2 regions of the Acinetobacter sp. 789_lipA genome follow, and region 2 is predicted to be linked to the other one. Evidence: predicted binding sites of a transcription regulator. Region 2 holds the regulator's gene; the other holds the start of a gene.
What was found. The regulator PhoB, encoded in region 2, activates phosphate uptake and scavenging genes when phosphate is short. The targets are predictions, from matches to a motif close to TGTCATNAANCTGTCATAA.

Region 1: a site for PhoB is predicted at 2,128-2,146, ahead of AC4CUZ_RS16470 (inorganic phosphate transporter). Genes of this name have one in related genera too.

Annotation. Positions count from the first base shown of each region.
Region 1 covers NZ_JBZAYS010000001.1:3,335,041-3,339,398, forward strand. The annotation lists gene AC4CUZ_RS16465 (hypothetical protein) at 1-375, shown strand, start outside; gene AC4CUZ_RS16470 (inorganic phosphate transporter) at 462-2,081, opposite strand; gene metH (methionine synthase) at 2,509-4,358, shown strand, end outside.
Region 2 covers NZ_JBZAYS010000001.1:879,889-884,246, forward strand. The annotation lists gene asd (archaetidylserine decarboxylase) at 1-119, shown strand, start outside; gene phoR (phosphate regulon sensor histidine kinase PhoR) at 218-1,576, opposite strand; gene phoB (phosphate regulon transcriptional regulator PhoB) at 1,586-2,296, opposite strand; gene AC4CUZ_RS04155 (TetR/AcrR family transcriptional regulator) at 2,511-3,209, opposite strand; gene AC4CUZ_RS04160 (SDR family NAD(P)-dependent oxidoreductase) at 3,413-4,252, shown strand; gene AC4CUZ_RS04165 (MATE family efflux transporter) at 4,351-4,358, opposite strand, start outside.

The sequences.
Region 1 (4,358 bases), 2.5 Mb from region 2:
CTTGCTCGCTCGGAAGGTCAGCGTGTCAGCATCAACATTGCCCCATCAACCACCACACACTCTGTCACCAAAAATCCACTGCTCAAAGCAGCATTTAATGGAGCGAGCTTGTTTGATGTAGAAGCCTTTAAGCCAGCAACCACCAATGCTATCATGGCGGCCTTATGGATCCATGATCTGCGTAATCCTGAGTCTGTAGCCAATCCAGAGAACAAACTTGAACATCCTCTAGAACTGATGATGCACGGTGCCAATCACGGTGGCTTATGGCGTGTAGCTTATTTAGCACGTACTGCACTGCCCTTTGCAGCACTTTATGGTTTTGCTGCAGACAAGCTACCACTCAACAAAGTATTTGCTTTACTGAAAAAGTAGACCTTGAATACCCGCTTCAATAAAATACAGTGATAAAAAACGCTACTCAAGGTAGCGTTTTTTATCACTGCTTATTATACATCAGTTTAAACGAACTGTAGAAACAACCAGAACAAGCCACCTGATAAACAGATCGTTGCTGGCAAGGTAAAGATCCAAGCCGAAAGAATGGTTCTTACTGTTGCAAAGTTCAGACCAGACTTGTTTGCCACCATGGTCCCTGCAACCGCAGAGTTCAACACGTGAGTGGTCGATACTGGCATACCAAAGCCATCCGCAGCTGCAATCGTGGTCATCGCCACCAATTCTGCTGACATGCCTTGACCATAAGTCATATGGTTTTTACCAATACGTTCACCTACAGTCACCACAATACGCTTCCAGCCCACCATCGTACCTAGACCTAAAGCCAATGCTACAGCCACTTTCACCCATGTTGGGATGTACTGTAAGAATGAATCTAAGTTACTACGATATTCTTTTACTGTCTTCTTGCCTGCTTCAGACATCGCTGGCAATTGATCCGCTTTATCCAAACGTTTGAACGCTGTCGTGCTTAAGTACATGTCATTACGTAGTGCAGAAACTTCAGCTTCAGGAATATCTTTAAGATCTCCATAATGGCCAACACGCTCACCCAAATGATCTGTCAAACTTGCTAAAGCAGGTACGACTTCTGGGGTCATTTCTTTGGTTTGAATATATTGCGTTATCACCGTACGGGCTTTTTCATCTGCAATATCATTATGATTCGGATAAATCACAGCCGCAGTTTGATCTGAAAGTTGAGCAAATGACTGAATGTGCTGTGAATCTAAATTCTTATTTAAAGAATAAGCCAAAGGCACAATACCAATCAAAATCAGCATGATCAAACCCATACCTTTTTGACCATCATTTGAGCCGTGAGCAAAACTCACACCAGTACAGGTGAAAATCAAAATGGCACGAATCAGTGGCGGTGGTGGTTTATTGCCTTCAGGTGGTTGGAACAATTCCAATTGTTTCTTAAAGACTTTTTTCACCAATAAGAACAACACCGCAGCAAAAGCAAAACCAATCATTGGTGAAAACAACAAAGCCTTACCAACTTTAATCACCTGATCCATATCGACACCCGAAGCACCACTGCCTGAATGCATCAGGTAGTTCATGATGCCCACACCCAAGATTGAACCAATCAAAGTGTGTGAACTTGATGCTGGAATACCCAAGAACCATGTGCCCAAGTTCCACAAAATCGCAGCAATCAACATGGCAAATACCATGGCAAAACCTGCGCCTGAGCTGACATTCATAATCAACTCAACGGGCAGCAACGCAATAATACCGTAAGCCACTGCACCACTTGCGACCATAACCCCAAGAAAGTTACAGAAACCTGCCCACATCACCGCAACAGGTGCAGACAGTGCATTGGTATAAATGACCGTTGCAACCGCATTGGCAGTATCGTGAAAGCCATTTACAAACTCAAAACCCAAAGCAATAAACAATGCCGTTGCTAAAAGGATTAAAGAGTAAAGATTCAGTGCAGGAACATGCGATAAGTCAGCAGAAAGCTGAAAGCCAATATAAATTAGCGTTGAAATAATGACCGTTAAAAACACCGGCATAAAAAATTTCGGTGTAGGTACGTGCACATTCGTCGACTTGACCTGTGTCACGTGCACCTGATCTTGGACGGGAGGAATATTAGAATTCATGCAGACGGCTAAAGAGGATATCAATATCCCCTATTGTTCAATTTAATTGTGACAATTATATGACAAATGCGTGTCACATGAAGCCAATTTTTTCATAATTGGCTTATTTTAGATCAGCAGTAAATCACCTATAGGCTTTGAACGCACTGTGCTGGCTCAAAATTTAATTTTTCGGTGCGGATTACGCTGAATTATTTTCTTACATTTGGCTGTACTGTCTGTAACAATCTGCTCTAATCAATATTTTTTCATCTCTATTTATTCTGATCTATTAACATAGCGGTTCTATATTTCACTTTCGTGAAAACTAAAGCTAAATCAGCCTTTTTTATTTGCCATATAGCCAATACCACTTGAATTAGGCATCAATCAACCTGCTTTTCTGCTAAAATATTGCACGTTTTGAAAACCTGTTTGTGAGTTTTGAATGTCTACACTTGCCACCTTAAAAGCACTTCTTGCCGAGCGCATCCTTATTATCGATGGTGCAATGGGTACCATGATTCAGCGTCACAAGCTCGAAGAAGAAGATTATCGTGGTGAGCGCTTTGTAGATTGGGCTTCTGACCTCAAAGGCAACAATGACCTTTTGGTGTTGACTCAGCCACAAATTATTCAAGGCATTCATGAAGCTTATTTGGATGCGGGTGCAGACATTATTGAAACCAACAGCTTTAACGGCACACGTGTTTCGATGTCGGACTACCACATGGAAGACCTCGTTCCAGAGATCAACCGTGAAGCAGCACGTTTAGCGCGTGCAGCATGCGACAAATATTCAACCCCAGATAAACCACGTTTTGTTGCAGGCGTACTTGGCCCAACCTCACGTACTTGTTCTATTTCACCAAATGTAAATGACCCAGCGTTCCGTAACATCACCTTTGACGAACTCAAAGAAAACTACATTGAAGCAACGCATGCCTTGATCGAAGGTGGTGCAGACATCCTCTTGATTGAAACTGTGTTTGATACGCTGAACTGTAAAGCTGCGATTTTTGCAGTCAAGGAAGTGTTCAAGCAACTTGGTCGTGAACTTCCACTCATGATCTCGGGCACCATTACCGATGCATCAGGTCGTACTCTTACAGGTCAAACCGCGGAAGCGTTTTGGAACTCGGTGCGTCATGGCGATTTACTCTCAATTGGTTTTAACTGTGCCTTGGGTGCAGATGCCATGCGCCCGCACGTGAAAACCATTGCTGATGTTGCCGATACTTTTGTCTCTGCCCATCCAAACGCAGGTTTACCAAATGCCTTTGGTGAATATGATGAAACCCCAGAACAAACCGCAGCCTTCATTAAAGAATTTGCAGAAAGTGGTTTGATCAATATTACAGGCGGTTGCTGTGGTACGACGCCTGATCATATTCGTGCCATTTATAATGCTGTTAAAGACATTCAGCCACGTCAGATTCCAGAAACCAGACCTGCCTGCCGTTTAAGTGGTTTAGAACCATTTAACATCTATGATGATTCACTATTCGTTAACGTCGGTGAACGTACTAACGTTACAGGTTCCAAAAAGTTCTTACGCTTAATCCGTGAAGAAAAATTTGCTGAAGCCCTAGAGGTTGCACAGCAACAAGTCGTTGCAGGCGCACAAATTATTGATATCAACATGGATGAAGGGATGCTCGATTCGCAAAATGCGATGGTGCATTTCCTCAATTTAGTTGCATCTGAGCCTGATATCTCTCGTGTACCGATCATGATTGACTCATCAAAATGGGAAATCATTGAAGCAGGCTTAAAATGCGTCCAAGGTAAACCTGTCGTGAACTCGATTTCCTTAAAAGAAGGTTATGACGAGTTTGTCGAAAAAGCGCGCTTATGCCGTCAGTACGGTGCTGCGATAATTGTTATGGCCTTTGATGAAACAGGTCAGGCAGATACCGCAAAACGTAAGCGTGAAATCTGTAAACGTTCTTATGATGTTTTAGTCAATGATGTTGGCTTTCCAGCCGAAGATATTATTTTTGACCCGAACGTGTTTGCCGTGGCAACAGGGATTGAAGAACATAATAACTATGGCGTCGATTTTATTGAAGCCACAGGTTGGATCAAACAAAACCTACCGCATGCCATGATCTCGGGTGGTGTCTCTAACGTCTCCTTCTCATTCCGTGGTAATGAACCTGTACGTGAAGCGATTCACTCGGTATTCCTTTACTATGCCATTAAACAAGGCATGACCATGGGTATCGTGAACGCTGGTCAAATGGCGATTTACGACGATATTCCAAAAGAACTGAAAGACGCGGTTGAAGATGTTGT
Region 2 (4,358 bases):
GTTTCTACCTAGGCTCAACCGCTGTGGTACTGTTTGAAAAAGACAAAATGACGTGGGATGCAGCCTTTAAAGCCAACTCGACTGTGGTGATGGGTGAAGCGATGGGACATACAGTTTAATCGTGTCAGCTCTAGGTCACCGTCCTTGTTAAACGGACGGTGAGAGACAAAAAAAGCACCGATATCGGTGCTTTTTTCATGCTTTTGAAGAAAGAGGTTTATTCAGGATTATAGGTGCGTTCTTTGGGGAAAATCACTTTAAAAATAGAGCCTTGATTTTCTTTGGATTCAATTTCTAAATGAGCTTGGTGTTGCATTAACACATGTTTCACAATTGCGAGTCCTAAGCCTGTGCCACCCGTTTGTCGACTGCGCGCGCTGTCAACACGGTAGAAGCGTTCGGTTAAACGGGGCAAGTGCTTAGGATCAATACCGATACCAGTATCTTCCACGGTAAAATAAGCCTGTTCACCATTGTCATGCCAACCCATGGTCACCGTTCCGCCTTTCGGCGTGTATTTGATGGCATTGGTAATCAGGTTACTAAAAGCACTGGCTAATTCCATATCTGAACCGATTAAGTCGCAGTGACTGTCAATGTCGAGATTGAGCGTATGCCCATAATCAATATTATAGGCATGTGCATCGTCATAAAGTTGGTTCATTAAGCTAGGCATGTCAATGATTTGATTTTTAGCAATTTGCTTGTCATTTTCTAGGCGTGACAGTAAGAGCAAATCATTCACCAAGGCATTCATGCGTTTGGCCTGTGCTTGCATTTGGTCAAAGGCCCGCTTCCAACGTGGGTTGAGGTCTTCTTGGTCTGTAAAGGTTTCAATATAACCACTGAGTACCGTCAGTGGTGTACGTAGTTCATGTGAAATATTATCAACAAAGTCTTTACGCATTTGTTCGAGATTATGCATACGGGTCACGTCATAGGCGACCAGTAAGCGACTTTCTCCACCAAATCGGGTCATTTTGACTTGAACATAATGTTCATCAAAACTGGATGACTTCATTTTTAAGCCATCTGGTGCCGCATCAATATTATTGTAATAATCCACAAAACTCGGTTGGCGTAATAAAGTCAAAATATTACGGCCACGGTCATTTTGTTCGATGCCTAATAACCGTTCTGCGGCAGGGTTCCACCATTCAATTTGTTGCATGTCATCGATCAGCACCACGGCTTCTTGCAAAGCGACCAATGATGACTGCGCCCGATCAATCAACCCGACCATTTCCGCTTGTACAATCCGTTCTTGGCGCTGTGCCCGATAGACATTGAACAATAATGCTCCCCAAATGCCCCCAAGGTTGGGTGGAACTTCGTAGGGACGATTGGAAATCCAGTCATTGACCAAATACAAAGAGCGCATTTGCAGAATAAAAAAAACGGCAAAAGCAAAGGAGATACACGTCCAAAAATAACCGACGCCAAAGCCAATCAAGCTTGCAATCAGCAAGAAAAAGGCAAGGAGACGTAAGTCCTGTTTGGCAAAGCCCCATAAACTGCTGTATCGCGTTTTTTTATGCTCGCGTGCAAGTTCAGGGACCGGGTAGGGTTCATACATAAAACAAAATTAACCTAGGGCGATATCCGCACGTGTAGAGAATCGATAGCCTGTACCCCGAACTGTTTGCACAAAGCGATCTGCAGCATAAGGCTCAAGCACTTTACGTAAGCGGCGAATATGCACGTCGATGGTACGGTCTTCAATATACACGTTTCCGCCCCAGACTTGGTCAAGAAGTTGTGCACGGGTATAGGCACGCTCAGGATGAGTCATGAAGAAGGCTAGTAAACGATACTCGGTTGGCCCCATGTCGAGGAAATTATTGCCAAAGCTGACCCGTTGGCTGACAGGGTCTAAGATTAAGCCATTGGCATCAATCGATTTTTCACCACTGAGCGCGTTAGCGCGGCGTAAAACCGCTTTAATCCTTGAAACCAATTCACGGGTCGAAAACGGTTTAGTCATGTAGTCATCTGCACCAGCGTCCAGACCTTGTACTTTATGGTCTTCTTCACCACGTGCCGTGAGCATAATCACTGGAATTTCAGAGAGATTTTCATCGCGCTTGAGGCGACGACATAAGTCTACACCACTGACGCCACCAGGCATCATCCAGTCGAGCAAGATCAAAGCAGGACGCTGATCCACAATCATTTGGTGGGCTTGTTTTGCATCTTCGGCTTGTAAGCATTGAAAGCCTGCCATATCCAACGAGGTGTGAATCATTTCTCGAATGGGAAGTTCATCATCGACGATTAAAATGTAGTCATCTTTCACAACGCAATATCCTATTGTAGGTAACGGCAGGCCGTTTTAATTTTATGACAGGCTTATTACAAAGATTAATTATGACAGTATCATTGCAAAAAACAGACGATTGATGAAATTTGCAAAAAAATGTGACAAAAAATCGTCATATTGGGATTCAAAATTAATGGAAGTTTAATCTAAATTGCATTCGAAAATGCCGATCTCATCCAAGTGAAAAGTCTTAGACATCCAATTTTGCCCGTGTATTCGGGTCTGAAAAGGTTTCTAGGAGTGAAATAAATACAATACGACTGGAGGTTAAAACTTCTTCAAAGGATTGTTTAAACCCACTGACCACCCAACGGATCGCAATTTGTGTAACATAGCCATTGAGGCCTGTGGCGACCAGCGAAATTTCTCGTTCGGACCGGTTAATTTGCGGCATCATTAGCATGACAAAGGCTTGAATCATTCGGTCAAAACGGGTCATGGTTTCATGAATGGTGGCTTGGTTATGTAATTCTTGGACCAACATCGCATCGATATAAATAATACGCGCCATGCGGGGATTGTCTTTTAAGGTAGTGAGCAGGGCACGCAGTCCTGCATCAATCATTTTGTATGGATCTGAAGAAGCTTGCATGATGGCTTGCATGACATTGTGCTGTAACTCATCGATCAGCTTTAAAAAAATGGTTTGAAACAGCTGCTCACTTTTTTTAAACGACTCATAAAAATAACGTTCAGTAAGTTTGGCTTCATTACAAATATCTTTCACCGTCACGGCAAAAAAGCCGTGAGTACCGTAGGCTTCAATTCCTGCTTCAATGAGTTTTTCACGACGCAGCTGTTTACGTTCAGAAAGCGATAAGCCCTTGAATTGTCTTTCTTTGGTTTTATTATTATCGCTGTTTTTTTGTACTGGTTCAGATGCCGTCATTAGATTTCATCGCCCTATTTGAAAGCCAAGGTTTTGCATAGTTTAGCAATAAACCACGACTCTACCTATGCGTAGGCTTTAATCTCTAGCTGGTTTTCATAGACTTGACACTTTTGGCTATTAAATTTATGACAATTGATATTGTCAATTATAAAAAAAGCATCTACAGTCGATGTACAAAGATAAAGGACAACCACAATCTCATGAAGAATTTTAAAAATAAAGTTGCGGCAATTACAGGTGCAGGATCGGGTATTGGCCAACAATTGGCACTTTTATTGGCCAAGGCGGGCTGTCATGTATCATTGAGTGATGTCAATGAACAAGGGTTGGCGAAAACAGTTGAACTGCTACAAGGCAGCAATGTACGTGTCACCACGAAAAAATTAGACGTCTCAGACCGTTTATCGATGCAAGCGTGGGCTGAAGAAACCGTACAAAATCATGGTTCTGTGAATATGATTTTTAATAATGCCGGCGTTGCTTTGGGTTCAACCGTAGAAGGTGCATCCTATGAAGAGCTGGAATGGATCGTGGGGATTAATTTCTGGGGTGTGGTCTATGGCACCAAAGAGTTTTTGCCTTATATTAAAAAAACAGGCGATGGGCATATCATCAATATTTCCAGCTTATTTGGCCTCACGGCTCAACCGACCCAGTCTGCTTACAATGCCACTAAATTTGCGGTACGTGGCTTTACCGAGTCATTACGCCAAGAGTTAGATATGGAAAACTGTGGCGTGAGCGCGTTGTGCGTGCATCCGGGTGGGATTCGAACCAATATTGCCAATGCTGCCAAAGTGAATGACAGCTTGCGTAGCATCGGGATGAACCCTGAGAAATCTGCGCAGACCTTTAATAAATTATTACGCTGTCCACCCGAAGAAGCAGCGCGTCAAATTTTAGAGGCGGTACAAAAAGACAAGCGTCGTTTGTTGATTGGCAATGATGCGAAAACGCTAGATTTGATTCAGCGTATCTTACCGACGGGCTACCAAAAAGTGACTGCTTTTGCGACCAAATTAAGCCAAAGAAAGTCTTAAAGTCATGATGTAAAAAACCCACCAAGGTGGGTTTTTTTATGCTTTATTTTAAAGAGTGTTATGGTCAAAAACGTGTTCTATCAAATATCCGTTTAGCTTTAAATGA